DNA from 3 places in the Enterobacter asburiae genome. Region 1 is predicted to be linked to each of the others. Evidence: predicted binding sites of a transcription regulator. Region 1 holds the regulator's gene; each other region holds the start of a gene.
The links. Region 1 encodes PurR, which represses purine synthesis genes. Its sites were predicted from a motif close to CANGCAAACGTTTGCNTG; they were not measured.

Region 2: carA (glutamine-hydrolyzing carbamoyl-phosphate synthase small subunit) is a predicted target of PurR. The motif match lies at 1,403-1,420, and genes of this name have one in related genera.
Region 3: galS (HTH-type transcriptional regulator GalS) is a predicted target of PurR. The motif match lies at 1,943-1,960, and genes of this name have one in related genera.

Annotation. Positions count from the first base shown of each region.
Region 1 is NZ_CP011863.1:1,017,745-1,027,621, reverse strand. Features, by position in the region: gene sodB (superoxide dismutase [Fe]) at 1-159, shown strand, start outside; gene ACJ69_RS05075 (MFS transporter) at 198-1,364, opposite strand; gene cydH (cytochrome bd-I oxidase subunit CydH) at 1,528-1,617, opposite strand; gene purR (HTH-type transcriptional repressor PurR) at 1,915-2,940, shown strand; gene punR (DNA-binding transcriptional activator PunR) at 2,958-3,869, opposite strand; gene punC (purine nucleoside transporter PunC) at 3,984-5,183, shown strand; gene cfa (cyclopropane fatty acyl phospholipid synthase) at 5,482-6,630, shown strand; gene ACJ69_RS05045 (riboflavin synthase) at 6,661-7,305, opposite strand; gene mdtK (MdtK family multidrug efflux MATE transporter) at 7,531-8,904, shown strand; tRNA gene ACJ69_RS05035 (tRNA-Val) at 9,058-9,134, shown strand; tRNA gene ACJ69_RS05030 (tRNA-Val) at 9,139-9,215, shown strand; gene ACJ69_RS05025 (FAD-NAD(P)-binding protein) at 9,334-9,877, shown strand, end outside.
Region 2 is NZ_CP011863.1:2,852,254-2,862,130, reverse strand. Features, by position in the region: gene ispH (4-hydroxy-3-methylbut-2-enyl diphosphate reductase) at 1-157, shown strand, start outside; gene dapB (4-hydroxy-tetrahydrodipicolinate reductase) at 363-1,184, shown strand; gene carA (glutamine-hydrolyzing carbamoyl-phosphate synthase small subunit) at 1,638-2,786, shown strand; gene carB (carbamoyl-phosphate synthase large subunit) at 2,805-6,029, shown strand; gene ACJ69_RS13795 (YgdI/YgdR family lipoprotein) at 6,169-6,402, shown strand; gene kefF (glutathione-regulated potassium-efflux system oxidoreductase KefF) at 6,506-7,036, shown strand; gene kefC (glutathione-regulated potassium-efflux system protein KefC) at 7,029-8,894, shown strand; gene folA (type 3 dihydrofolate reductase) at 9,009-9,488, shown strand; gene apaH (bis(5'-nucleosyl)-tetraphosphatase (symmetrical) ApaH) at 9,528-9,877, opposite strand, start outside.
Region 3 is NZ_CP011863.1:2,251,626-2,261,502, reverse strand. Features, by position in the region: gene folE (GTP cyclohydrolase I FolE) at 68-736, shown strand; gene yeiB (DUF418 domain-containing protein YeiB) at 756-1,913, shown strand; gene galS (HTH-type transcriptional regulator GalS) at 2,069-3,091, shown strand; gene mglB (galactose/glucose ABC transporter substrate-binding protein MglB) at 3,387-4,385, shown strand; gene mglA (galactose/methyl galactoside ABC transporter ATP-binding protein MglA) at 4,465-5,985, shown strand; gene mglC (galactose/methyl galactoside ABC transporter permease MglC) at 6,001-7,011, shown strand; gene ACJ69_RS11015 (glutamine synthetase family protein) at 7,061-8,449, opposite strand; gene sanA (outer membrane permeability protein SanA) at 8,574-9,290, opposite strand; gene cdd (cytidine deaminase) at 9,417-9,877, opposite strand, start outside.

The sequences.
Region 1 (9,877 bases):
GCGGGTACCCCGCTGACCACCAGCGCGAAGCCGCTGATGACCGTGGACGTGTGGGAACACGCATACTACATTGACTACCGCAACGCGCGTCCGAACTACCTGGAGCACTTCTGGGCACTGGTTAACTGGGACTTTGTCGCGAAGAACTTCGCCGCGTAAGAGACACGCAGAAGGGTTCGCCCTTCTGCGTTTTTGGTTTATTCCGCAGCGCAGGCTGCTTCAGGCTGTTTACGACCCGACATCATCACCAGCAGCAGGCCGAGCGCGGCAATAATCGCCCCCATCACCGGCACAAAGCTGTATCCCAGACCACCTGAAATCACGGCTCCACCGGCCGCGGCGCCCAGGGCATTACCCAGGTTAAACGCACCGATATTCACGGAAGATGAAAGTCCCGGTGCCTCATGCGCGACACGCATTACGCGCATCTGCAGCGGCGGCACCACGGCAAAGGTGGCGGCTCCCCAGACGACCATCGCAATCGCGGCCCCAAACTCATTACGCGCAAGCCACGGAATGGCAACCATGATGACAATCAGCAGGGTTAAGAAACCCTTCAGCGTCCCGCTCACGGAACGGTCGGCAAATTTCCCGCCGAGATAGTTGCCAATCGAGAAGCCCACGCCAATCAGCACCAGCATCGCGGTGACAAAGAGAGGCGTTGCGTGCGTGATGTCATGCAATACCGGTGAAATATAGGTGTAGAGGGTAAACATCGCCCCTGCCCCCAGCACGGTGGTGAGCAGCGCGGAGAGCACCTGCGGGCGCATTAGCACCGACAGTTCTCTGCGCACGTCAGGACGTTCCCCCGCGCTGCCTTTCGGCAAGGAGAAGAACAGCGCCACCATTGCAACCACGCCAAGCCCGGCAGTCGCCAGGAAGGACATACGCCAGCCGATCGCTTCCCCCAGCCAGGTTGCCGCAGGCACCCCGCCGATATTGGCAATTGTTAGCCCCATGAACATGGTTGCCACGGCGCTCGCCTGCTTGTGTTTTGGCACCACGCTGGCAGCAACGACCGACCCCAGCCCAAAGAACGCGCCGTGGTTAAGGCTGGTCAGAATGCGTGACAGCATCAATGTGGTGTAGTCCGGCGCAATGGCCGAAAGCACGTTGCCCAGGGTGAAAATCGCCATCAGGAATATCAGCGCATTGCGGCGCGCGCGATGAGAAAGCAAAAGCGTCATCAACGGCGCCCCGACCATCACGCCGATAGCGTAGGCGCTGATTAACATCCCTGCCGCAGGGATAGAGACATCTACGCCCCGGGCAATAACAGGCAGTAACCCCATCGGGGAGAATTCAGTGGTGCCAATCCCAAAAGCGCCAATCGCCAGGGCCAGCAGGGGAAAATTGATTTTCATGCGTCAACTCCGGATGCCGTGTCATGTGGTGACACAGAACAAAGAAGCGGAAAGCATGACATCAATCACAAAAAATGAGAAGTTAACAAAATGGCAAAAGATTTTTGCCAGAGAAGTAACAATCCGGGGAGTCGGGAGGGAGAAGGCTCTCCCTCCGCGTAAATCAGTGCAGCGCAGCCGTCAGACCGGCCGCAACAATCAGAGCCAGCACAACAACGGTGGTGAACAGCGAAAACTTAAGATCGGAACTCATCAATTTTTCTCCTTTTAATCCCCACACGAAAAGTGAGCTTGCTCATTTTTGCACAGATTACGTCAAAAATCTTCCTGGATTTATACTGATAACCACTTTACCTCTTCCCCTTTTCATCAAGATAGGACAAAATTCCACGCTAAATTTATTAGCGTACCGGCCATTGACCCCCTCCTGACGTCCCGTGTCGTTTTCCCGGCGTGCCGCAATTCAACATTGCGAGATAAGGGTGAGAGAAGGCAAACGTTTACCTTCAGGTTTTTCAGGAGCTTAGGATATGGTCTGGAGTGACATTTAATGGCAACAATTAAAGACGTAGCAAAACGCGCAAACGTTTCCACTACAACCGTATCACATGTAATTAACAAAACCCGCTTTGTGGCGGAAGAGACGCGCAACGCCGTCTGGGCAGCGATCAAAGAGCTGCACTATTCGCCAAGTGCGGTTGCGCGTAGCCTCAAGGTTAATCACACCAAGTCCATTGGATTGCTGGCGACCAGCAGTGAAGCGGCCTATTTTGCCGAGATCATTGAAGCGGTTGAAAAGAACTGCTTCCAGAAAGGCTATACCCTGATTTTGGGCAACGCGTGGAACAGCATTGAAAAACAGCGTGCCTACCTGTCGATGATGGCGCAAAAGCGCGTTGATGGCCTGCTGGTGATGTGTTCCGAGTATCCGGAGTCCGTGCTGTCGATGCTGGAAGAGTATCGCCATATTCCGATGGTGGTGATGGACTGGGGCGAAGCGCGCGCGGATTTCACCGATTCCGTTATCGATAACGCCTTTGAAGGCGGCTATATGGCCGGTCGCTATCTGATCGAACGCGGTCACCGCGAGATTGGCGTGATCCCCGGTCCGCTGGAGCGCAACACCGGCGCGGGCCGTCTGGCCGGTTTTATGAAAGCGATGGAAGAAGCGCTGATCAACGTGCCGGAAAACTGGATTGTGCAGGGCGACTTTGAGCCGGAATCGGGCTACCGCGCGATGCAGCAGATCGTCTCCCAGCCGCACCGTCCGACCGCCGTGTTCTGCGGGGGCGACATCATGGCCATGGGCGCGCTCTGCGCTGCCGACGAGCTGGGCCTGCGCGTACCGCAGGATATTTCCGTGATCGGGTATGACAACGTGCGTAACGCGCGCTTCTTTACCCCGGCGTTGACCACCATTCACCAGCCAAAAGACTCGCTGGGCGAAACGGCTTTCAACATGCTGATGGACAGAATCGTCAACAAGCGTGAAGAGTCGCAGTCCATTGAAGTTCACCCGCGTCTTATCGAACGCCGTTCCGTAGCGGATGGTCCGTTCCGCGACTACCGTCGTTAATCGCTTTACGGGGCCAGCTATGCTGGCTCCCGTAACCATTCCCGGTTCAGCGTTTCGCTGTCTCCCAGATAATCCAGCAGCCATGCCATCGCAGGCGAGACGTCATTTTGCTGCCAGGTGAGGCAGCAGGCCGCATCCGGGAACGGATTCTCCAGCGTCAGCTCAACCCACTCTCCGGTATCGATGCGCGGACGCGCAAAATGAACGGGCACCATCGCGACGCACAGCCCGGCGCTGAGGCACGTCGCCGACGATTCCCAGTCAGGGGCTACCACCCGCCGCTGGTTGTCCAGAAGCCAGGTGATACGCTTGGGCAACGAACGGGACGTATCCTCCAGCACCAGCGACGGCCAGTTGCGCAGCGTGTCATCGCTGAGCGGCCCTTCCATCGACGCCAGCGGATGATCGCTTGCCACCACGCATTTCCAGCTCAGCATCCCCATATCGCGAAAGGCGTAACGTCCCCCAACCGGGATCGCCTGCGTGGCCCCAATCGCCATCTCTGCCCTGCCGTCCGCCAGCGCATCCCAGACGCCGTTGAACACCTCCTGCGAGACCCGCAGCTCGACGTCAGAAAAATGACGATAGAAATCGACGATCATCTGCCGGGTGCGTTCCGGCTTAACGATATTATCCACGGCGATGGAAAGATGTCCCCGCCAGCCGTTAGCGATCTGCTGACACTGTTCGCGGGTGATCTGCATTTTTTTGATAACAGAACGCCCTTCCTTCAAAAACCACGCGCCTGCGGGCGTTAATTCCACATCACGATGCCGCCGTTCAAACAGCGGAACCGCTAGCCACTCCTCCAGCTGACGCACCGTGTAGCTGATTGCCGAAGGAACGCGGTGCAGCTCCAGTGCCGCACCGCTAAAGCTGCCGTTACGCGCAACAGCATCGACTACTTCAAGAGAATAATCTGACCACATTTTCTGCCTGCAAAATTTTTGAATGCACCCGCCAAATATTAGTGTTTCACAAGCGGCTTTGCACTCCCTACACTCAGCGCCAATGTATACCTGCCTCCTCAGGAGAATAAAATAATGCAACCCAGGAACGGTTTTTTAGTCTGGCTCGGCGGCTTAAGCGTGCTGGGCTTTTTGGCCACCGATATGTACCTGCCGGCGTTTGCCGCCATGCAGGAAGATTTGCAAACCCCGGCTGCCGCCATCAGCGCCAGCCTGAGTTTATTCCTCGCCGGCTTTGCCTTCGCTCAGCTGCTCTGGGGACCGCTCTCGGATCGCTTTGGTCGTAAACCGGTGCTGCTGCTGGGCCTGGCCATTTTTGCCGTGGGCTGCCTGGGGATGTTATGGGTACGCGATGCCACCTGGCTGCTGGTGCTGCGTTTTATTCAGGCCGTGGGCGTCTGTGCCGCGGCCGTGACCTGGCAGGCGCTGGTCACCGACTATTACCCGGCTAATCGCACTAACCGTATTTTCGCCACCATTATGCCGCTTGTGGGTCTCTCACCTGCCCTCGCCCCTCTGCTGGGCAGCTGGATCCTCGCGCATTTCGACTGGCAGGCCATCTTCGCCACGCTGTTTGCCATTACCCTGGTACTGATGCTGCCGGCGTTCGCCCTCAAGCCCGCGCATAAAAAAGAAGCGCATGCTGACGCGAAGCCGATTACCTTCACTTCCCTGCTCAGCACCAAAGCGTATCGCGGTAATGTCCTGATCTATGCCGCCTGCTCGGCAAGCTTCTTCGCGTGGCTCACCGGTTCGCCGTTCATTCTGCACGATATGGGCTACAGCCCGGCAGCCATCGGCCTGAGCTATGTTCCGCAGACTATCGCGTTCCTGGTGGGCGGGTACGGCTGCCGCGCGGCGCTTCAAAAGTGGGAAGGTCAGCAGATGCTGCCGTGGCTGCTGGTGCTGTATGCGCTGAGCGTCATCGGGACCTGGGCCGTTGGCTTTATTCCGGGTGCCGGTCTGGCCGAAATTTTGATCCCATTCTGCGTGATGGCCGTCGCGAACGGGGCGATTTACCCGATTGTCGTAGCCCAGGCGCTGCGTCCCTTCCCGCAGGCGACAGGCCGCGCCGCCGCGCTGCAGAACACCCTGCAGCTGGGGCTGTGTTTCCTGGCAAGCCTGGTGGTATCGGCGCTGATTGCCACGCCGCTCCTGACCACCACCAGCGTGATGCTGGTGACCGTTGCGCTGGCGGTGTTGGGCTATCGCATGCAGGCCTCCGCGCAGCGTGAGCAGGCTAACCGCACTCAGGTTGAAACGTCGCATGCATAATCGCGCCGGAAATCATGTTAATTTTCAGTGATTAGGTTGCTAAGAATTTTCTATTGAATCACCAAATTTTGAGGCCTATACTAAATTTGGTTCGATTAAATACGATAAATATTAAGTGTTAACGGGAGCCGGAGCGCTCCCGTTTTACCATGGAAGGCATTTCGGCAAGGGCTATCTCCCTTCCTCTGTTCTACGTCGGATATTAGCCTCGCGGTATTTACCGTGAGATTTCTCACAAACCAAAAAAAGCGTCTACGCTGTTTTAAGGTTCTGATCACAGTAGGGTGATGGAGAAGCTATGAGTTCATCGTGTATAGAAGAAGTCAGCGTTCCGGACGACAACTGGTCCCGGATCGTCAGTGAACTGTTAGGTCGAGCAGGCATCACTATCAATGGATCATCGCCATCCGATCCTCAGGTTAAACATCCCGACTTTTTTAAACGCGTGCTGCGAGAGGGATCGTTAGGCCTGGGAGAAAGCTATATGGACGGCTGGTGGGAGTGCGAACGTCTGGACACCTTTTTCGCCAGCGTGCTGCGTGCCGGTCTTGAAAATCAACTCCCTCGCAATCTCAAAGACACCCTGCGCGTCGCCTCTTCCCGACTGTTCAATCTGCAAAGTAAAAAGCGCGCGTGGATCGTAGGTAAAGAACACTACGATCTTGGCAACGACCTGTTCAGCCGTATGCTGGACCCTTTCATGCAATACTCCTGCGCCTACTGGAAAGAGGCGTCGACGCTTGAAGAGGCACAGCAGGCCAAGCTGCGTCTGATTAGCGAGAAGCTACAGCTCCAGCCCGGTATGCGCGTGCTGGATATCGGCTGCGGCTGGGGCGGGCTGGCGTATTTTATGGCGAAGCACTATGGCGTCAGCGTCGTCGGCGTCACGATTTCAGCGGAACAGCAAAAAATGGCGCGGGAACGCTGCCAGGGCCTCGATGTGGATATCCGGCTGCAGGACTACCGTGACCTGAACGAACAGTTTGACCGGATCGTTTCCGTCGGCATGTTCGAACACGTCGGGCCGAAAAACTACGCTACCTATTTTGAGGTGGTGGATCGGAATCTGAAACCGGACGGCATCTTCCTGCTGCACACCATCGGCTCTAAGCGGACCGACAATAACGTCGACCCGTGGATCAACAAATACATCTTTCCGAATGGCTGTTTACCGTCCGTCCGCCAGATTGCCAACGCCAGTGAACCCCATTTCGTGATGGAAGACTGGCATAACTTTGGCGCGGATTACGACACCACGTTGATGGCCTGGCACGCGCGTTTTCAGGAGACCTGGCCTGAGATTGCGGACAACTATTCTGAACGATTCAGGCGGATGTTTAGCTATTATCTGAATGCCTGCGCGGGGGCGTTTCGCGCACGGGATATTCAGCTCTGGCAGGTGGTATTCAGCCGTGGGATTGAACACGGACTACGTGTCGCACGCTAAAAAATAACCCCGGATACCCGGGGTTATTTTTTATTCTTCTTCTGCAGCGGTCTTTATTATTGCCGCTTCTTTTGCTGCCAGCACGCGCTCAACCGTATCCACCACCGCCTGGGTTTGCGGATCGATTTCAATATTCACGCGGTGCCCCAGTTTTTTGGCGCCCAGCGTGGTGCGCTGCAGCGTTTCAGGAATTAAATGCACGCAAAAACGCGTTGGCGTTACTTCACCCACCGTCAGGCTAATCCCATCAATGCCAATAAATCCTTTATAGAGGATGTATTTCATTAATGAAGGATCCTGCATTTTAAACCAGATTTGACGGTTATTTTCCGAGGTCACGATTTTTGCCACTTCAGCGGTGGTCAAGATGTGGCCGGACATCAGGTGCCCGCCAATCTCATCGCTGAACTTTGCCGCCCGCTCAACGTTGACGGTATCTCCCACCGCCAGCTCGCCCAGGTTGGTGATGCGCAGCGTCTCTTTCATTAAATCAAAGCTAATCTGGTTGCCGTTAATTTCGGTAACGGTCAGACAGCAGCCGTTGTGAGCAATCGACGCGCCGGTTTCAATACCCTCAAGCATATATTCCGGCAGCTCAACAACATGAGTACGGAAATTAGGTTTTTCATCAATGGACACCACTTTGGCGGTGCCCTGCACAATACCAGTAAACATGCTTACAACTCCTGTTTTTTCCGGACGGTGGTGACACCGTTTAATCCCACCACAATAACAGTTGGAAAAAGAGGTTGCCAGCGGAGCGCATTTTCTGGCGATTTTTTCACTAGATAAATAGCTAAAGCCCGCTACAATAGCTGGCACCCCCCTGCATTTTCTTCTTGCTGCCCGTTTCGGCGGCTTTTTTAGTCTCTCAAATAACAACAAAATAAAGGTGTTCACGTGCAGAAGTACATGAATGAAGCGCGCCAGCTATTGGCACTGGCTATACCAGTGATCGTCGCGCAAGTGGCCCAGACCGCAATGGGATTTGTGGATACGGTAATGGCAGGTGGCTACAGCGCCACCGATATGGCGGCCGTTGCTATCGGCACGTCAATCTGGCTTCCGGCCATCCTATTCGGCCACGGTCTGCTGCTCGCGCTCACGCCGGTTATCGCTCAGCTCAATGGCTCGGGTCGTCGCGAGCGCATTGCCCATCAGGTCCGTCAGGGTTTCTGGCTGGCAGGGTTTGTCTCCGTGCTGATCATGGTCGTGCTCTGGAACGCGGGCCACATCATTCGCGCTATGCATAACATTGACCCCGCACTGGCTGATAAAGCCGTGGGCTATCTGCGCGCTCTGCTCTGGGGTGCGCCCGGCTACCTCTTTTTCCAGGTAGCGCGTAACCAGTGTGAGGGCCTGGCGAAAACCAAGCCCGGGATGGTGATGGGCTTTATCGGCCTGCTGGTCAACATTCCGGTGAACTATGTCTTTATTTACGGTCATTTCGGGATGCCGGAGCTCGGCGGCGTCGGCTGCGGCGTGGCGACGGCAGCCGTTTACTGGGTGATGTTCTTCTCCATGATCGCCTTTGTAAAACGCGCCCGCTCCATGCGCGATATTCGCAACGAGAAAAGATTTAGCACGCCGGACTGGAACATCATGACGCGTCTGGTGCAGTTAGGGTTGCCGATCGCCCTCGCGCTGTTCTTTGAGGTGACCCTGTTTGCCGTAGTCGCCCTGCTGGTCTCCCCGCTGGGCATTGTGAACGTGGCCGGGCACCAGATTGCGCTGAACTTCAGCTCCCTGATGTTCGTCCTGCCGATGTCGCTGGCGGCGGCGGTGACGATCCGCGTCGGCTTCCGCCTGGGCCAGGGCTCAACGCTGGATGCGCAAACGGCCGCCCGGACCGGGCTGGGCGTCGGCGTGTGCATGGCTATCTGTACGGCGCTCTTTACCGTTGCATTACGCGAGCAAATTGCCCTGCTCTATAACGACAACCCGGAAGTGGTGGCGCTGGCCTCGCACCTGATGCTGCTGGCCGCGATTTACCAGATCTCTGACTCCATTCAGGTGATTGGCAGCGGCGTATTACGCGGATATAAAGACACGCGCTCCATCTTCTTTATCACCTTTATCGCCTACTGGGTGCTGGGACTGCCGGCTGGCTATATTCTGGCCCTGACTGACTTAGTGGTTGAGCGCATGGGTCCGGCAGGGTTCTGGATGGGCTTTATCATCGGCCTGACGTCGGCGGCGATTATGATGATGATGCGAATGCGCTTCCTGCAACGCCAGCCATCAACGGTCATTTTGCAGCGCGCGGCACGTTAACGACGCGGTAGCCGCCGCCCGGCGGCTACTTTCTCTTCACTTTGCGCGGTAATGAAGCAATCGCGTGAAATCAGAGAGAAAAATGCATTTTCCCTCTTGCCACCTCGGTGCTGTGCCGCTAATATTCGTCCCCGTTGTCACCGACAACACGTTGCGTTCATAGCTCAGTTGGTTAGAGCACCACCTTGACATGGTGGGGGTCGTTGGTTCGAGTCCAATTGAACGCACCATTCTGCGTCCGTAGCTCAGTTGGTTAGAGCACCACCTTGACATGGTGGGGGTCGGTGGTTCGAGTCCACTCGGACGCACCATTTCAGTCCTGAAATGGTGCAAATCCTCTTCTGATATCCTGAATTTTCCTAATCCCTTATTTTCATCATTATTCTCCTGCTACGCTTTTCTTATGGAAAAAAAACAGGAAGACCGTCGATGAAGAAAATCGCGATTATCGGCTCCGGCCCCACAGGGATTTATACTTTTTATCATCTCCTTAAAAACAGCGCGCCGCTCTCAGTTTCCATCTTTGAACAATCCGAAGACGCTGGCGTGGGTATGCCCTATAACGACGACGATAATTCCCGGCTGATGCTGGCGAACATTGCGAGCATTGAAATCCCGCCCATTTTTATCACCTACCTCGACTGGCTCAAGGAACAGAGTGACGCCCATCTTGCGCGCTTTAAGGTTGATAAAGCCCGCCTGCATGACCGACAGTTCCTGCCCCGGCTCCTGCTGGGCGAGTATTTTCGCGACAGCTTTCTTTCCATCGTAAAAGAGGCAAAAAGGCTGGAATTCCACGTTGATGTCCATGAATCTGCGAAGGTCACTGACATCATTCCCACGACAACCGGCGTTACGCTTTCCGTCAACGGCAGCGTCTTGCCCGAACAATTCGACCTTGCGGTTATCGCCACCGGCCACGTCTGGCCAGAAGAGGATGAAGCCACGCGCACGTTCTTCCCAAGCCCGTGGT
Region 2 (9,877 bases), 1.8 Mb from region 1:
GGCCGGGGCGTCTGCGCCAGATATTCTGGTACAGAACGTCATTTCCCGTCTGCAGGAGCTGGGTGGCGGCGAAGCGGTGCCGCTGGAAGGACGTGAAGAGAACATCGTTTTTGAAGTCCCGAAAGAACTGCGCATCGACGCCCGCGAAGTCGAATAGACCTTTTTCTGATGAAAGGCCAGCACCTCCTGTGCTGGCCTTTTTTTTACCCGTTACTTTATCGTGACGACAAAATCATGTCTTTTACTGATATTTAAGTCGGTTTCACGTTAAATTCTAATTATCGGTGTTTTCAGTTGGCAGTGCTTCTCAAGGCTGGTTAATCTGAAAACGGTTTACATCATTTTAACGTAAGAGAATAACTATGCATGATGCACAGATCCGTGTCGCCATTGCGGGCGCGGGTGGACGTATGGGCCGTCAGCTTATTCAGGCGGCACTTCAGATGGATGGCGTCGCGCTTGGCGCGGCTCTGGAGCGTGAAGGTTCTTCACTTCTGGGGACCGATGCCGGTGAGCTGGCGGGCGCAGGCCACACGGGCGTTACCGTACAAAGCAGCCTGGAGGCGGTAAAAGAGGACTTCGATGTATTCATCGATTTTACCCGCCCGGAAGGGACGCTCGCGCATCTGGCGTTTTGTCGCCAGCACGGCAAGGGGATGGTGATCGGCACCACCGGTTTTGACGATGCGGGTAAGCAGGCTATCCAGGATGCATCAAAAGAGATTGCGATTGTCTTCGCCGCAAACTTCAGCGTGGGCGTTAACGTCATGCTGAAGCTGCTGGAGAAGGCCGCGAAGGTGATGGGCAACTATACCGATATTGAGATCGTAGAAGCTCACCACCGTTACAAAGTTGATGCGCCATCAGGTACGGCGCTGGCGATGGGCGAAGCGATTGCTCATGCACTTGATAAAGATTTAAAAGACTGCGCGGTTTACACCCGCGAAGGTTACACCGGCGAACGCGTGCCGGGCACCATTGGTTTTGCAACCGTGCGAGCAGGTGACATCGTCGGCGAACACACGGCGATGTTCGCCGATATTGGTGAGCGCGTCGAAATTACGCATAAAGCCTCCAGCCGAATGACGTTCGCCAACGGTGCGGTACGTTCCGCTTTGTGGCTTAAAAACAAGAAAGATGGCCTTTTTGATATGCGAGACGTGCTCGATCTCAACAATTTGTAAGCATTATTACCCATCGTGATGTGGTTATTGCAGTCGTAATTGTTTGATTGCATAGGGCAATATTTTATTGCCCTTTTATTTTATCTGTTTCATGGTGTATTTTTTCCTAACGCTCTAAATATCTATCTCTTATAGCGTTTTAACGTTACTGAAATGTAAATTTTGACCATTTGGTCTACTTTATGGTGCTGCGCTAGCTCACTTTTCATTAAACCAGGCGCGCAAGCGTTTTCCGCAGTGATTTACCTGATCTTTTTGTCGCTTAAGCCGCATTCCACTCGTCAGACTTGCAAAAGAGTAAACAAAATATCCGTTTTAAGTTGACTTTTACCCACCAAATCCCCAGAATGCCGCCGTTTGCCAAAAATCCGCTGGCAACACATTTGCATTGATCCATGACATGCTATGAATTAATATGCAAATAAAGTGAGTGAATATTCTCTGGAGGGTGTTTTGATTAAGTCAGCGCTATTGGTTCTGGAAGACGGAACCCAGTTTATCGGTCGGGCCATAGGGGCAACGGGTTCGGCGGTTGGGGAAGTCGTTTTCAATACTTCAATGACCGGTTATCAAGAAATCCTCACTGATCCTTCCTATTCTCGCCAAATCGTTACTCTTACTTATCCTCATATCGGCAATGTCGGCACCAATGCGGCTGACGAAGAATCTTCTCAGGTACATGCGCAAGGCCTGGTCATCCGCGACCTGCCGCTGATTGCCAGCAACTTCCGCAATACCGAAGACCTCTCTTCTTATCTGAAGCGCCATAACATCGTGGCGATTGCCGATATCGATACCCGTAAGTTAACGCGTCTGCTGCGCGAGAAGGGTGCACAGAACGGCTGCATCATCGCGGGTGATAACCTCGATGCGACGCTGGCGCTGGAAAAAGCGAAAGCCTTCCCGGGCCTGAACGGCATGGACCTGGCGAAAGAAGTGACGACTGCTGAAGCCTACAGCTGGACTCAGGGTAGCTGGACGCTGGAAGGCGACCTGCCGGAAGCGAAAAAAGAGAGCGAGCTGCCGTTCCACGTGGTGGCCTACGATTTCGGCGCCAAGCGCAACATCCTGCGCATGCTGGTTGACCGCGGCTGCCGCCTGACGGTGGTTCCGGCACAAACGTCTGCCGAAGACGTGCTGAAGATGAATCCGGACGGTATTTTCCTGTCCAACGGCCCTGGTGACCCGGCGCCGTGCGATTACGCCATCGCCGCCATCAAGTCCTTCCTGGAAACCGACATCCCGGTATTCGGCATCTGCCTTGGCCATCAGCTGCTGGCGCTGGCGAGCGGTGCGAACACCGTTAAGATGAAGTTCGGCCACCACGGTGGTAACCACCCGGTGAAAGACATCGATAACAACACGGTGATGATCACCGCGCAGAACCACGGCTTTGCCGTCGATGAAGCCTCGATGCCGGCTAACCTGCGCGTGACCCATAAGTCGCTGTTCGATGGCACCCTGCAGGGTATCCACCGTACCGATAAGCCAGCATTCAGCTTCCAGGGTCACCCGGAAGCCAGCCCGGGCCCACACGACGCCGCGCCGCTGTTCGATCACTTCATCGAACTTATCGAGCAATACCGTAAGACCGCTAAATAATCAGGAGCCGAGAAGACAATGCCAAAACGTACAGACATAAAAAGCATCCTGATCCTTGGCGCTGGCCCGATCGTCATCGGCCAGGCCTGCGAATTCGACTACTCCGGCGCGCAGGCGTGTAAAGCCCTGCGTGAAGAGGGTTACCGCGTAATCCTGGTAAACTCTAACCCGGCAACCATCATGACCGACCCGGAAATGGCCGATGCAACCTACATCGAGCCGATTCACTGGGAAGTGGTGCGTAAAATCATCGAGAAAGAGCGTCCGGACGCGGTGCTGCCAACCATGGGCGGCCAGACGGCGCTGAACTGTGCGCTGGAGCTGGAGCGTCAGGGCGTGCTGGAAGAGTTCGGCGTGACCATGATTGGTGCGACCGCCGACGCGATTGATAAAGCAGAAGACCGTCGCCGCTTCGACGTGGCGATGAAGAAAATCGGCCTCGACACCGCGCGTTCCGGTATCGCACACAATATGGAAGAAGCGCTGGCCGTCGCGGCTGACGTGGGCTATCCGTGCATCATCCGTCCATCGTTCACTATGGGCGGCACCGGCGGCGGCATCGCCTACAACCGCGAAGAGTTCGAAGAGATTTGCGAGCGCGGTCTGGATCTCTCCCCAACCAAAGAGCTGCTGATTGATGAATCGCTGATTGGCTGGAAAGAGTACGAGATGGAGGTGGTGCGTGATAAAAACGACAACTGCATCATCGTCTGCTCCATCGAAAACTTCGATGCGATGGGTATCCACACCGGCGACTCCATCACCGTTGCGCCAGCCCAGACCCTGACCGACAAAGAGTATCAAATCATGCGTAACGCCTCGATGGCGGTACTGCGTGAAATCGGCGTGGAAACCGGCGGTTCTAACGTGCAGTTCTCGGTGAACCCGAAAACTGGCCGTCTGATTGTTATCGAAATGAACCCGCGCGTGTCCCGTTCCTCCGCGCTGGCCTCTAAAGCGACCGGCTTCCCGATTGCGAAAGTGGCGGCGAAGCTGGCGGTGGGTTACACCCTCGACGAGCTGATGAACGACATCACCGGTGGCCGCACGCCTGCGTCCTTCGAGCCGTCCATCGACTACGTTGTCACCAAAATTCCACGCTTCAACTTCGAGAAATTCGCAGGCGCGAACGACCGTCTGACCACCCAGATGAAATCTGTCGGTGAAGTGATGGCGATTGGCCGCACGCAGCAGGAATCCCTGCAGAAAGCGCTGCGCGGCCTCGAAGTGGGCGCGACCGGCTTCGACCCGAAAGTGAGCCTGGACGACCCGGAAGCGCTGACCAAAATTCGCCGCGAGCTGAAAGACGCTGGCGCAGAGCGTATCTGGTATATCGCCGATGCCTTCCGTGCGGGCCTGTCCGTCGACGGCGTGTTCAACCTGACCAACATCGACCGCTGGTTCCTGGTGCAGATTGAAGAGCTGGTGCGTCTGGAAGAACAGGTCGCTGAGCTGGGCATCACCGGCCTGGACGCTGACTTCCTGCGCGTGCTGAAGCGTAAAGGCTTCGCCGACGCGCGTCTGGCTAAGCTGGCGGGCGTGCGCGAAGCGGAAATCCGCAAGCTGCGCGACCAGTACGACCTGCACCCGGTCTACAAGCGCGTAGACACCTGTGCGGCTGAATTCTCGACCGACACCGCCTACATGTACTCCACCTATGAAGACGAGTGCGAAGCGAACCCGTCCGTCGACCGCGACAAGATTATGGTGCTGGGCGGCGGTCCAAACCGTATCGGCCAGGGCATCGAGTTCGACTACTGCTGCGTACACGCCTCGCTGGCGCTGCGCGAAGACGGTTACGAGACCATCATGGTCAACTGTAACCCGGAAACCGTCTCTACCGACTACGACACCTCTGACCGCCTTTACTTCGAGCCGGTGACGCTGGAAGACGTGCTGGAAATCGTGCGCATCGAGAAGCCAAAAGGCGTTATCGTGCAGTACGGCGGCCAGACCCCGCTGAAGCTGGCGCGCGCGCTGGAAGCAGCAGGCGTGCCGGTTATCGGCACCAGTCCGGATGCGATTGACCGTGCGGAAGACCGCGAGCGTTTCCAGCAGGCGGTTGACCGTCTGAAGCTGAAACAGCCGGCGAACGCCACCGTCACCGCCATCGAAATGGCCGTTGAGAAGGCGAAAGAGATTGGCTACCCGCTGGTGGTGCGTCCTTCCTACGTGCTGGGCGGCCGCGCGATGGAAATCGTTTATGACGAAGCCGACCTGCGCCGCTACTTCCAGACCGCGGTAAGCGTGTCGAACGATGCGCCAGTGCTGCTCGACCGCTTCCTCGACGATGCGGTGGAAGTGGACGTGGACGCCATCTGCGACGGCGAAATGGTGCTGATTGGCGGCATCATGGAGCACATTGAGCAGGCAGGCGTGCACTCCGGCGACTCCGCCTGTTCTCTGCCTGCCTATACGCTTAGCCAGGAGATTCAGGACGTGATGCGCCAGCAGGTGCAGAAGCTGGCCTTCGAGCTGCAGGTTCGCGGCCTGATGAACGTCCAGTTCGCGGTGAAAGACAACGAAGTCTACCTGATTGAAGTGAACCCGCGTGCGGCACGTACCGTACCGTTCGTCTCCAAAGCCACCGGCGTACCGCTGGCGAAAGTGGCGGCGCGCGTGATGGCGGGCCAGACGCTGGCGCAGCAGGGCGTGACCAAAGAGATCATTCCACCGTACTACTCGGTGAAAGAAGTGGTGCTGCCGTTCAACAAATTCCCGGGCGTTGACCCGCTGTTAGGGCCAGAAATGCGCTCTACCGGGGAAGTGATGGGCGTGGGCCGCACCTTCGCAGAAGCGTTCGCGAAGGCGCAGCTGGGCAGTAGCTCCACCATGAGAAAATCAGGCCGTGCGCTGCTCTCCGTTCGCGAAGGCGACAAAGAGCGCGTAGTTGACCTGGCCGCCAAGCTGCTGAAACAGGGCTTCGAGCTGGACGCAACCCACGGTACTGCGATTGTGCTGGGCGAAGCCGGCATCAACCCGCGTCTGGTGAACAAGGTGCACGAAGGTCGTCCGCACATTCAGGATCGTATCAAGAATGGCGAATACACCTACATCATCAACACCACCGCAGGCCGCCAGGCGATTGAAGACTCCAAGCTGATTCGCCGCAGCGCGCTGCAGTACAAAGTGCACTACGACACCACCCTGAACGGCGGTTTCGCAACGGCCATGGCGCTGAACGCGGATGCCACCGAGAAGGTGATTTCAGTGCAGGAAATGCACGCGCAGATTAGCAAGTAAGTCAAAATGCCCGGTGCCGTTCGGTTGCCGGGCATTATCCCCATCTTCAGAACCTTCTGGTTTTTCATCCGCTTTCAGTCAGTTAGCCTAAAATGGTTAGGTCGATAACGAAATTCAACTGAGAGCAGGGGAAAACACCATGCAAAATAAATTACTGATCGCTTCCGTTCTGGCTGCCACGACAATGTTTACCGTTGCGGGCTGTTCGTCTAATCAGGCCGTAAAAACCACCGATGGCAAAACCATTGTCACCGACGGCAAGCCGCAGGTGGATGACGATACCGGTCTGGTGTCGTATAAAAACGCCGAAACCGGTCAAACCGAGCAGATCAACCGTGACCAGGTGAAATCCATGGGCGAGCTGGATAACTAATTCAGAATTCTGACGTAAGCCCGTCAATAATATTCACTATTAGCCTGTTGAATTACTGACTACACTCTTTTGTTAAAAGAAAGCAGTAACAACAGGCTAATCAATGATTCTGATAATTTATGCCCATCCTTATCCGCAGCACTCGCATGCGAATAAGCGGATGCTTGAGCAGGTAAGGACGCTTGATAACGTAGAGATACGTTCCCTCTATCAACTCTATCCCGATTTTAATATCGATATCGCCGCCGAACAGGAGGCGCTTTCCCGTGCCGATCTGATTATCTGGCAGCATCCCATGCAGTGGTACAGCACGCCCCCGCTCCTGAAGCTGTGGATTGATAAAGTCTTCTCCCACGGCTGGGCGTATGGCCACAACGGCAATGCGCTAAAAGGGAAAAGCCTGATGTGGGCAGTCACCACCGGCGGCGGGGAAAGCCATTTTGATATTGGTTCCTTCCCGGGTTTTGACGTTCTGGCGCAGCCGCTGCAGGCGACTGCGCTCTATTGCGGTTTGAACTGGCTCCCGCCGTTTGCGATGCACTGCACGTTTGTTTGCGACGATGAAACGCTGCAGGCGCAGGCTCGCCATTATAAACAACGCTTACTTGAGTGGCAGGAGGCGCACCATGGATAGCCATACGCTGATACAGGCGCTGATTTACCTCGGCGCGGCGGCGCTGATTGTGCCCGTGGCGGTACGCCTGGGGCTGGGCTCTGTTCTCGGCTACCTGATTGCGGGCTGCGTCATTGGGCCGTGGGGCTTTCGTTTAGTCACCGATGCCGAAGCGATACTGCATTTCGCTGAAATTGGCGTGGTGCTGATGCTCTTTGTGATTGGTCTGGAACTCGATCCGCAGCGGCTGTGGAAGCTTCGCGCCTCGGTATTTGGCGGTGGGGCGCTGCAGATGGTGGCCTGCGGCCTGCTGCTGGGCGGGTTCTGTATCCTGTTGGGCATGGACTGGAAAGTAGCAGAGCTCATCGGCATGACGCTGGCGCTCTCCTCAACGGCCATTGCCATGCAGGCGATGAACGAGCGAAATCTGACGGTATCCCAGATGGGACGCAGCGCGTTCTCGGTGCTGCTGTTCCAGGACATTGCCGCTATCCCGCTGGTGGCGATGATCCCGCTGCTGGCGGCCAGCGGTTCCTCTACCACGCTGGGCGCTTTCGCGCTGTCGGCGCTGAAGGTGGCGGGCGCGCTGGCGCTGGTGGTGCTGCTTGGCCGCTACGTGACCCGCCCGCTGCTGAGGTTTGTTGCCCGCTCTGGCCTGCGCGAAGTGTTCAGCGCCGTGGCGCTGTTCCTGGTGTTCGGCTTTGGTCTGCTGCTGGAAGAGGCCGGGCTGTCGATGGCGATGGGGGCGTTCCTCGCAGGCGTTCTGCTGGCGAGCTCTGAATACCGTCACGCGCTGGAAAGCGATATCGAGCCGTTCAAAGGGTTGCTGCTGGGGCTGTTTTTCATCGGCGTCGGGATGTCCGTCGACTTTGGCACGCTGGTGACGCACCCGCTGCGGATCGTCATCCTGCTCGTCGGCTTCCTGGTCATTAAAATGGTGATGCTGTGGCTGATTGCTCGCCCATTGAACGTGCCGGGCAGGCAGCGCCGCTGGTTCGCCGTGCTGCTGGGGCAGGGGAGTGAATTTGCGTTCGTGGTCTTTGGCGCCGCGCAGATGGCAAACGTGCTCGATCCCGAGTGGGCGAAAGCGCTGACGCTGGCGGTAGCACTGTCGATGGCGGCGACGCCTGTGCTGCTGGTGGTGCTGACGCGCCTGGAAAAATCGGACAGCGAGCAGGAGCGCGAAGCCGATGAGATTGACGAGGAGCAGCCGCGCGTCATCATCGCCGGATTTGGCCGCTACGGGCAGATCGTGGGGCGTTTACTGCTGTCGAGCGGAGTGAAAATGGTCATCCTCGATCACGATCCCGACCATGTCGATACCCTGCGTAAATTCGATATGAAGGTGTTTTACGGGGATGCGACCCGCGTCGATCTGCTGGAATCCGCCGGGGCGGCAAAAGCCGAGGTATTGATTAACGCCATTGACGATCCGGAAACCAGCATGCAGATGGTGGAGCTGGTAAAAGAACATTTCCCGGCGCTGACCATTATTTCCCGCGCGCGCGATGTGGATCACTACATCCGGCTGCGGCAGACGGGCGTAGAGGCGCCAGAGCGTGAAACCTTCGAAGGTGCGCTGAAGTCTGGCCGCATGGCGCTGGAAAACCTGGGGCTCGGCGCTTATGAAGCGCGCGAGCGCGCGGACCTGTTCCGCCGCTTTAATACCGAGATGGTTGAAGAGATGGCGGCGATGGCCGGCAGTACGGCCACCGAGCGCGCGGCGGTGTTTAAACGCACCAGCGCGATGCTGACGGAAATCATTAACGAGGACCGTAACCACCTGTCGCTGATCCAGCGCCATGGCTGGCAGGGCACGGAAGAGGGCAAGCATACCGGCGATCCGGCTGACGAGCCCGAGAGTAAACCTTCCGCGTGAAGTGGAGTTGCCAGCAATATTAAAAAATTTCTCTATCTTTACCCTGCCGCCAGTCGACGAAAGATTAAGCTTTCCGTATAGTGGCGGCAATTTTTTGCATCCGGGAAATTTTCAATGATCAGTCTGATTGCAGCGCTGGCGGTGGACCGCGTTATCGGTATGGAAAATGCCATGCCGTGGAACCTGCCTGCCGATCTCGCATGGTTTAAACGTACTACGTTAAACAAGCCGGTAGTGATGGGCCGCCTGACCTGGGAGTCGATTGGTCGTCCATTGCCGGGCCGTAAGAATATCGTTATCAGCAGCCAGCCGGGCACTGACGATCGCGTCGAATGGGTAAAATCAGTAGACGAGGCGATTGCTGCATGCGGCAATGCCGAAGAGATCATGGTGATTGGCGGTGGGCGCGTGTACGAACAGTTCCTGCCAAAAGCGCAGAAGCTGTATCTGACCCACATTGATGCAGAAGTGGAAGGGGATACCCATTTCCCGGACTACGATCCTGACGAGTGGGAATCCGTATTCAGCGAATTCCACGACGCGGATGCACAGAACTCCCACAGCTACTGCTTCGAGATTCTGGAACGTCGTTAAGTGATTTTCCCTCTCCCGGCCGGGAGAGGGAATAACGTATCAGGAGGCAACGGCCTCACTTTCTCCTAAGTCCAGCTGTCGGTTGGACGGCTGCACAAAGTAAGCTTTATCTTCCCAGCGTAAGCAGGTTAACTCTCCGCCCCAGCAGCATCCGGTATCCAGACCGTAAATCCCTTCCGGTGTTCCTTTTCCTTCCAGCGCAGCCCAGTGACCAAAGACCACGCTGTACTCGCTTGTCACCGGTCCCGGAATGGCAAACCACGGTTTCAGCGGGGCGGGCGCGCTTTCCGGCGTCTCTTTGGAATACATGTCTAGCTGTCCGTTCGGGAAGCAGAAACGCATGCGGGTGAACGCGTTGGTGATAAAGCGCAGTCGTGCCAGACCGCTAA
Region 3 (9,877 bases), 1.2 Mb from region 1:
CACGCACAATGAGCGCATACTTTTGCCACAACGAGGGCAAAAGACGCCACACCTGCAGGAGAACAAAATGTCATCACTCAGTAAAGAAGCTGCCCTGGTCCACGAAGCCCTGGTTGCGCGCGGTCTTGAAACGCCACTGCGTCCGCCCGTACAGGATTTGGACAATGAAACCCGCAAGCGTCTGATTGCCGGTCATATGACCGATATCATGGAGCTGCTGAATCTCGATCTGAGTGACGACAGTCTGATGGAGACGCCGCACCGCATCGCGAAAATGTACGTCGACGAAATTTTCTCCGGGCTGGATTACGCCAACTTCCCGAAAATCACCGTCATTGAAAACAAGATGAAAGTGGATGAGATGGTGACGGTACGCGATATCACGCTGACCAGCACCTGCGAACACCATTTTGTGACCATCGACGGTAAAGCGACCGTGGCGTATATCCCAAAAGATACGGTGATTGGCCTGTCGAAGATCAACCGCATCGTGCAGTTCTTTGCTCAGCGTCCGCAGGTGCAGGAGCGTCTGACGCAGCAGATCCTGACCGCGCTGCAAACGCTGCTGGGCACGAATAACGTGGCCGTCTCTATCGACGCGGTTCACTACTGCGTGAAGGCGCGCGGCGTGCGTGATGCGACCAGTGCAACGACCACCACGTCGCTGGGCGGCCTGTTCAAATCGAGCCAGAATACCCGCCAGGAGTTCCTGCGCGCCGTGCGTCACCACAACTAAGTCTTACAGGGCAGGAACCATGGAGCGAAACGTCACGCTCGATTTTGTTCGCGGCGTCGCCATTCTCGGTATCCTGCTGCTTAATATCAGCGCCTTCGGCCTGCCGAAGGCGGCTTATCTCAATCCCGCCTGGTATGGCGACATCACGCGCAGTGATGCCTGGACCTGGGCTCTCCTCGATCTCTTCGCGCAGGTTAAATTCCTCACGCTGTTTGCCCTGCTGTTTGGCGCTGGTCTGCAACTGCTCCTCAAACGCGGTACGCGCTGGATACAGTCGCGCCTGACGCTGCTGGTTCTTCTCGGCTTTATCCACGGCCTGTTCTTTTGGGACGGCGATATTCTTCTCGCGTATGGGTTAGTCGGGCTCATCTGCTGGCGTCTGATTCGCGATGCGCACAGCGTAAAAAGCCTGTTTAACACCGGCGTGATGCTCTATGTCATGGGGCTTGGGGTCCTGCTGCTGCTGGGGATGATCTCCGGCGAGGCGACGAACCGTTCCTGGATCCCGGATGCCGCTAACCTGCAGTACGAACAGTACTGGAAGCTGAAGGGCGGTACGGAAGCGATAAGCAACCGCGCGGATATGCTGGGGGATAACCTCCTTGCGCTGGGCGCGCAATACGGCTGGCAGCTGGCGGGCATGATGCTGATGGGCGCGTCACTGATGCGCACCGGCTGGCTGAAAGGGGAGTTCAGCCTGCGTCACTATCGGCGAACGGGTGTCGGGCTGGTGCTGATCGGCGTGCTGATTAACCTCCCGGCGATAATCACGCAGTGGCACATCCACTGGGATTACCGCTGGTGCGCGTTCCTGCTCCAGGTGCCGCGCGAGCTGAGCGCACCGTTCCAGACCATCGGCTACGCGGCATTGATCTATGGCTTCTGGCCAACGCTTTCCCGCCTGTGGATCGTCAGCGCTATCGCCTGCGTAGGCCGCATGGCGTTGAGCAATTACCTCCTGCAAACGCTTATCTGCACCACGCTTTTCTATCATCTTGGCCTGTTTATGAAATTCGACCGCCTCACGCTGCTGGCGTTTGTTATTCCGGTCTGGGTAATTAACCTGGCGTTTTCTGTTCTCTGGCTACGTTATTTTCGCCAGGGACCGCTGGAGTGGGTGTGGCGTCAGTTAACCGCACATGCTTCAGGGGTATCATTGAGGAACACATCCAGATAACGATCTGGATCACAATCATTAACAAAACGGATGTAAGCGTTTTCATGAGTGTGAGCTTCTTCACGTAGTCCCCTTTCTCTCGCTGCCAAAATAGCCACCTTGCTAAACACAGGGGGTGTCTGTGAGTTGCTGCAATCCTTTGAAGGATGGTGAATATGATCACCATTCGTGACGTCGCCCGTCAGGCGGGCGTTTCTGTGGCTACTGTCTCACGCGTGCTGAACAATAGCGCGCTGGTCAGCCCTGAAACCCGTGAAACCGTAATGAAAGCCGTGACCCAGCTCGGGTATCGGCCAAATGCCAATGCCCAGGCGCTTGCGACGCAGGTCAGCGACACCATCGGCGTGGTGGTGATGGATGTATCAGATGCTTTTTTCGGCGCGCTGGTCAAAGCGGTCGACGTGGTCGCCCAGCAGCATCAGAAATATGTGCTGATCGGCAATAGTTATCATGAGGCGGAAAAGGAGCGACACGCCATCGAAGTGCTGATCCGCCAGCGCTGTAACGCCCTGATTGTCCACTCAAAAGCCTTGAGCGATGAAGAGCTAACCGGCTTTATGGATCAGATCCCGGGCATGGTGCTGATCAACCGCATCGTTCCCGGCTATGCCCACCGCTGCGTCGGGCTGGATAACGTCAGCGGCGCCATGATGGCGACGAAAATGCTCATCAACAACGGGCATCAGCGGATCGGCTATCTGGCTTCCAGCCATCATATTGAAGATGACGACCTGCGGCGCGAGGGGTGGCAAAACGCCCTGAAAGAGCACGGCATTACGCCGTCAGAAAGCTGGACGGGCACCGGTACGCCGGACATGCAGGGCGGCGAGGCGGCAATGGTGGAGCTGCTGGGCCGCAACCTGCAGCTTACTGCGGTGTTTGCCTATAACGACAGCATGGCGGCAGGAGCTCTGACGGCGCTGAAAGATAACGGCATTGCGGTGCCACAGCATTTATCACTCATTGGTTTTGATGATATTCCGATTGCCCGTTACACCGATCCGCAGCTGACAACGGTGCGTTATCCCATTGCTTCTATGGCGAAACTGGCGACTGAACTGGCGTTACAGGGGGCGGCAGGGCTGCTGGATCCGGGCGCAACACACTGTTTCATGCCGACTTTAGTGCGTCGGCACTCCGTCGCGGCCCGGCAAATTGTGGTTCCGATCACTAACTGATTACATCAGGTGATGTAACCGTTTTCAATCTGTGAGTAAATTCACAGTATCTTAACAAGGCGCTGACTATGATGTCAGCGTTTTAGGGGCTGAAACGCTATGTAACGGTGATTATTCACTTTCACTATAGCCAATGTGCCGCAAACAACGAATAAAACGCATTTCTGGAGCGTTACCGAACACGGAAGATAGAAATTTTATAAGTGAACTTCGGCTGTCAGTAACGTTTTATTAACACCTGCCTGCCGATCGTTATTCACAAGAACTACCCTGCATAAAAAAAACCGGAGATACCATGAATAAGAAGGTGTTGACCCTGTCTGCCGTAATGGCAAGCATGCTTTTTGGTGCAGCAGCGCACGCTGCGGATACCCGTATTGGTGTGACCATCTATAAATACGACGACAACTTCATGTCTGTTGTGCGTAAAGCGATTGAGAAAGATGCGAAAGCAGCGCCAGACGTTCAGCTGCTGATGAACGACTCCCAGAACGACCAGTCCAAACAGAACGACCAGATCGACGTTCTGCTGGCGAAAGGCGTGAAAGCCCTTGCCATCAACCTGGTTGACCCGGCTGCAGCAGGCACGGTTATTGAAAAAGCGCGCGGCCAGAACGTGCCAATCGTCTTCTTCAACAAAGAACCTTCCCGTAAAGCGCTGGATAGCTACGACAAAGCGTATTACGTCGGTACCGACTCCAAAGAGTCAGGTATTATTCAGGGCGATCTGATCGCCAAACACTGGGCGGCGAACCCGAACTGGGACCTGAACAAAGACGGTCAGATTCAGTTCGTGCTGCTGAAAGGCGAACCCGGCCACCCGGATGCTGAAGCCCGTACCACTTACGTTATCAAAGAGCTGAACGACAAGGGTCTGAAAACCCAGCAGCTGGCGTTAGATACCGCGATGTGGGATACCGCTCAGGCGAAAGATAAGATGGACGCGTGGCTGTCCGGCCCTAATGCGAACAAAATCGAAGTGGTTATCGCCAACAACGATGCCATGGCAATGGGTGCGGTAGAAGCGCTGAAAGCACACAACAAATCCTCCATTCCTGTGTTCGGCGTAGATGCACTGCCTGAAGCGCTGGCGCTGGTTAAATCCGGTGCGATGGCCGGTACCGTTCTAAACGATGCCAACAACCAGGCGAAAGCGACCTTCGATCTGGCGAAAAACCTGGCCGATGGCAAAGGCGCGGCTGATGGTACCAGCTGGAAAATTGAAAACAAAATCGTTCGCGTACCTTACGTGGGCGTAGACCAGTCCAACCTGGCTGAGTTTATCGGTAAATAAGTTAGCGGTACTGTCTCCACTGGGCGCAATTCGTTGCGCCCTTTTATAACGCGATATGCGAGGCCAACAAGGTATAATTATGGTCAGCACAAATACTCAGTCATCCGGTGAATACCTGTTGGAAATGAGCGGTATCAACAAGTCATTTCCCGGCGTTAAGGCACTCGATAATGTTAATTTAAAAGTTCGTCCTCACTCTATTCATGCCCTGATGGGGGAGAACGGTGCGGGTAAATCAACATTATTAAAATGTCTTTTTGGGATCTATCAAAAAGATTCTGGCAGCATTCTTTTTCAGGGGAAAGAGATCGATTTCCATTCAGCGAAAGAAGCACTGGAAAACGGTATCTCGATGGTTCACCAGGAATTAAACCTGGTGCTGCAGCGTTCAGTCATGGATAACATGTGGTTGGGACGTTATCCAACCAAGGGTGTCTTTGTCGATCAGGACAAAATGTATCGCGACACCAAAGCGATTTTTGATGAGCTGGATATTGATATCGATCCGCGCGCCCGCGTGGGAACATTATCCGTCTCCCAGATGCAGATGATCGAAATCGCCAAAGCGTTCTCCTATGATGCGAAAATCGTCATCATGGACGAACCGACATCGTCATTAACGGAAAAAGAGGTTAATCACCTTTTTACCATTATTCGTAAGCTAAAAGATCGCGGCTGCGGCATTGTGTATATCTCCCACAAAATGGAAGAGATCTTCCAGCTGTGCGATGAGATTACCATCCTGCGCGACGGTCAGTGGATTGCCACGCAGCCGCTGGAAGGGCTGGACATGGACAAGATCATCGCCATGATGGTCGGCCGTTCCCTTAATCAGCGCTTCCCGGACAAAGAAAACAAGCCGGGCGAAGTGATCCTGGAAGTGCGCAATCTGACCTCGTTACGTCAGCCGTCTATTCGCGATGTCTCCTTCGACCTGCACAAGGGCGAAATCCTGGGGATTGCCGGTCTGGTTGGCGCAAAACGCACCGACATCGTGGAAACCCTGTTTGGCATCCGTGAGAAAACTCAGGGCACCATTACGCTGCACGGAAAGAAAATTAACAACCACAACGCCAACGAAGCCATTAATAATGGTTTTGCGCTGGTGACGGAAGAGCGTCGTTCGACCGGTATTTATGCTTATCTGGATATTAACTTTAACTCGTTAATTTCTAACATTCGCAATTACAAAAACAAAGTCGGACTGCTGGATAACTCCCGCATGAAGAGCGATACCCAATGGGTTATTGACTCCATGCGCGTGAAAACGCCGGGACACCGCACCCAAATTGGTTCGCTGTCAGGCGGTAACCAGCAGAAAGTCATTATCGGACGTTGGTTATTAACCCAGCCAGAAATTCTGATGCTGGATGAACCGACCCGCGGTATTGACGTCGGCGCGAAGTTTGAAATTTATCAGCTGATTGCCGAGCTGGCGAAAAAGAATAAAGGGATCATTATTATTTCTTCCGAAATGCCGGAATTGTTAGGGATCACGGATCGTATTCTGGTTATGAGCAATGGTCTCGTTGCCGGTATTGTTGACACCAAAACGACAACGCAAAACGAAATTTTGCGTCTTGCGTCTTTGCACCTTTAAGATCAGGGGCTCCTCATGAGTGCGTTAAATAAAAAAAGTTTTCTCACTTACCTGAAAGAAGGCGGTATTTACGTTGTTCTTTTAGTACTGCTGGCTATCATCATTTTCCAGGACCCTACGTTCTTAAGCCTGCTGAACCTGAGTAACATTCTGACCCAGTCCTCCGTGCGTATTATCATTGCGCTGGGCGTGGCGGGCCTGATCGTAACCCAGGGGACGGACCTTTCTGCCGGTCGTCAGGTAGGGCTGGCGGCGGTTATCGCGGCAACCCTGCTGCAGTCGATGGAAAACGCCAATAAGGTCTTCCCGGAAATGGCCACCATGCCGATTTTCGTGGTGATCCTGATTGTCTGCGCCATCGGTGCGGTGATTGGTCTGATCAACGGTATTATCATCGCCTACCTGAACGTGACGCCGTTTATCACCACGCTGGGTACGATGATCATCGTTTACGGTATCAACTCCCTGTACTACGACTTTGTCGGTGCTTCCCCAATCTCGGGTTTTGACAGCGGCTTCTCGACCTTTACGCAAGGGTTTATCGCGCTGGGCAGCTTCCGCCTGTCGTATATCACCTTCTATGCGCTGATTGCGGTGGCCTTCGTCTGGATCCTGTGGAACAAAACTCGCTTTGGTAAAAACATCTTCGCTATCGGCGGGAACCCGGAAGCGGCGAAAGTGTCCGGCGTGAACGTTGCCCTGAACCTGCTCATCATTTATGCCCTGTCCGGCGTGTTCTACGCCTTCGGCGGGATGCTGGAAGCGGGCCGTATCGGCTCTGCAACCAACAACCTTGGCTTCATGTACGAGCTGGATGCAATCGCAGCCTGCGTGGTGGGCGGCGTCTCCTTCAGCGGCGGCGTGGGTACGGTACTGGGCGTGGTGACCGGTGTGATCATCTTCACCGTCATCAACTACGGCTTGACCTATATCGGCGTGAACCCGTACTGGCAGTACATTATCAAAGGCGCCATCATTATCTTCGCGGTTGCGCTGGATTCACTGAAGTATGCGCGTAAGAAGTAATTGCTCCTCGCGTTATCCGGCCCGCTCATCGAGCGGGCTTTTTTATGCCTTATGCCAGCTGTGACTCCTCTCGGGTCACAATGCGCTCAAACCAGTCGAGTTCGGAGAGCTTGCAGGCGACCCACTGTTCGGAAAAAGCGTCGCCCAGGCTGTCGGTGAGGTACTGACAGCGGGCAAAGGTCTCAATCGCCTCCTGCTGAAACAGCGGCAGTTCGGGACGATCGTGCTGCGGTTCGGGCAAATCCTCGTCGTCGGTGTTTTCCAGCCCGTACAGCATGCCGGTCAGGATAGTGGCTGCCACCAGATACGGATTGGCATCGGCCCCGGCCAGCCGGTACTCGATACGACGGTTGTGGTCATCCGAGCAGGGAATACGCAGGGCGGCGGAGCGGGTGTTATAACCCCAGGAGTTAAATACGGGCTCCGTCAGGTTTTTACGCAGACGACGAAACGCGTTAACGCCCGGCGCAAGAATGGCGACAGAGGCGGGCATCAGCGCCAGCTGCCCCGCGATGCACAAACGCATCATGCTGTTAAGCGCGTCCACCGGGGAAGCAAAGACGTTTTCGCCGCGACTGTTATTCAGGCTGAAATGGAAGTGCAGGCCGCTGCCGGAAAGCTGGCTGAAAGGCTTAGCCATGAAGTTGGCCTGCAGGCCGTGCTTTTCGGCAACGTATCGGGTCAGGCGACGAAGCGCCAGCACGTTATCGCAGACCTCAACGACGCGATGGCTGTGCTTCAGGTTTAATTCGTACTGACCGGACTCGGCTTCCGCCACGATCCCGCACATCGGGATGCGCTGCAGGTGCGCCAGCTGTTCCAGCTCGTCAAACAGCGCCGCGTGGGCTGTCGTAGTATCCATGTGAAAACAGCCCTGATTTTGCGGATCCCGATCGTCATGCCCCGTCAGATAGAACTCGATTTCCGGGGCAATCACCGGGAAGAGGCCGTGCTGATGGAAGCGGGCCAGCACGTTCTGCAGTATCACGCGCGGCTCAAGCGGGCAGGGGGTATTGTCGCTGTCTTTCATCGTCAGCAGGATCTGCGCGTTGTGCTGAGGATCCTGCGGACAGGGGCGCAGGGAGCCGGCGACCGGAACGCAGAGTCGGTCCGGCTCATCATGAAGCGGGGCGGCGATTTTTCCTTTCTGATCCATCGAGTAGACCGAAAGGGGAAAATAACAGCCTTTTTCCAGGCTCAGCATGCTCTCCACCGACAGACGCTTGCCGCGCATCGTGCCGTTGATATCGTTCAGGTAAACGTCTACATGTTTCGTCTGCGGGTAACGTTCCAGATAATCTGCCACTTCCACTGAAATGTTGTGCTGCAGGGCGTCAATTTTTTCATCAAGCCAGAGACCGGAATTGAGTGCGCCAGGAAGTGATAAACCGGGAAAGTTAAAATACGGACGGAGACTTTTGAGGAAAAACGCATTCATTATTGAGTTCATAGTCATTCTTCAATGAAGCCGTAGCGGCAGTGAACTCAGCTTAAAAGAGCCGATGTAAAGGGGGGATAAAAAGCGTCAGGCCCGGCGTAAAGAAAGTATAAAGGCGGCCCTGCTATTTCTCTTTTTTCTGCATATCCAGCAGCTGTTCGGGCGTGACGGCCGGGTAACCCTGCGCGTCTTCCGGCACTTCGTGCATCGCCGGAATCGGCACCAGCGGGCCTAAAAAGCGCGGTTCGCGTTTGAAGATATACAGATCGGCCAGGGCGCCAAAACGCGCGCCGAACTCGCGCACGCGCACGCTCAGCATATCTTTTGGCGACGGCACCGCGTAACACTGCGCCTGAATGCCCATATGCAGCGCGATAAACAGCGCGCGCTCGCAGTGGAAGCGCTGGGTGATGATGATGAAGTCGTTGGTGTCGAAGACTTTACGCGTGCGCACGATGGAGTCCAGGGTGCGGAATCCGGCGTAGTCGAGCACGATATCGGCAGGATCCACGCCCGCGGCAATCAGGTCCTTACGCATCGTCACCGGTTCATTGTAGCTTTGCAGGGCGTTATCGCCGCTCAGCAGCAGGTAGTTCACCTTGCCGCTGTTGTAGGCGTTCAGCGCGCCCTGAATGCGGTAACGGTAATACTGGTTAATCACGCCGGTGCGGTAATACTTGGCGGTGCCGAGGACCACGCCAACCTGACGATAGGGCAGATCCTGCAGGTCATCAAAGATGTAGGGGGCGGTTTTCCAGCTCATCCAGCGGTCGAGACCCAGCACGATCAACAGCAGTATGCCGACCAGGACAGACAGGCTGTAAAAAACGCGCTTTAACATGGAGATGGCTCGTTCGTGGATGAAATTTAACTCAGGCTACTTTACCCGCCTGGTTAGCGCAAGAAACAGCGACTCAACTGAGGGGTTTTTCAGCAAACTGGCGGGCATTTCTGCCCGCCGGAAGGATTACGCAAGCAGTACGCGGTCAATCGTCGTGCAGCCCAGCGCTTTAAGCGTCGCGGCGGTCGCATCCCACTGAATCAGCGGCGCATCGGCAATTTCTGCCAGAATAGCGCGCTGAATGTCCGGATAGTCATAGCCGTTCAGGCTCAGCAGGTTAAGCGCGCCCTGCAGCGGAGGCAGGGTTGGGTTAAACGCGGCGTTTTCCGCGTAGCTGCCGCTAAAGATCCGGCCATCGCGGCACTGCAGCGCCACGCCGCTCGGGGACTTGCTGTACGGAGTGTGGCTTTTGTTGGCCGCGCGAATGGCCGCCTGGTTCAGGTCATCGCCGGACAGGGCGTAACCGTGGTCCTGCTCGTCCATCAGCAGCGTTTTGATCTCCAGATCTTTCGGGCCAAACGCGTCAGGCAGATAATCCCCCAGCGTGTGCGGCGCGCGGCCTGGCAGGTTGATGCGCAGCTGCAGCC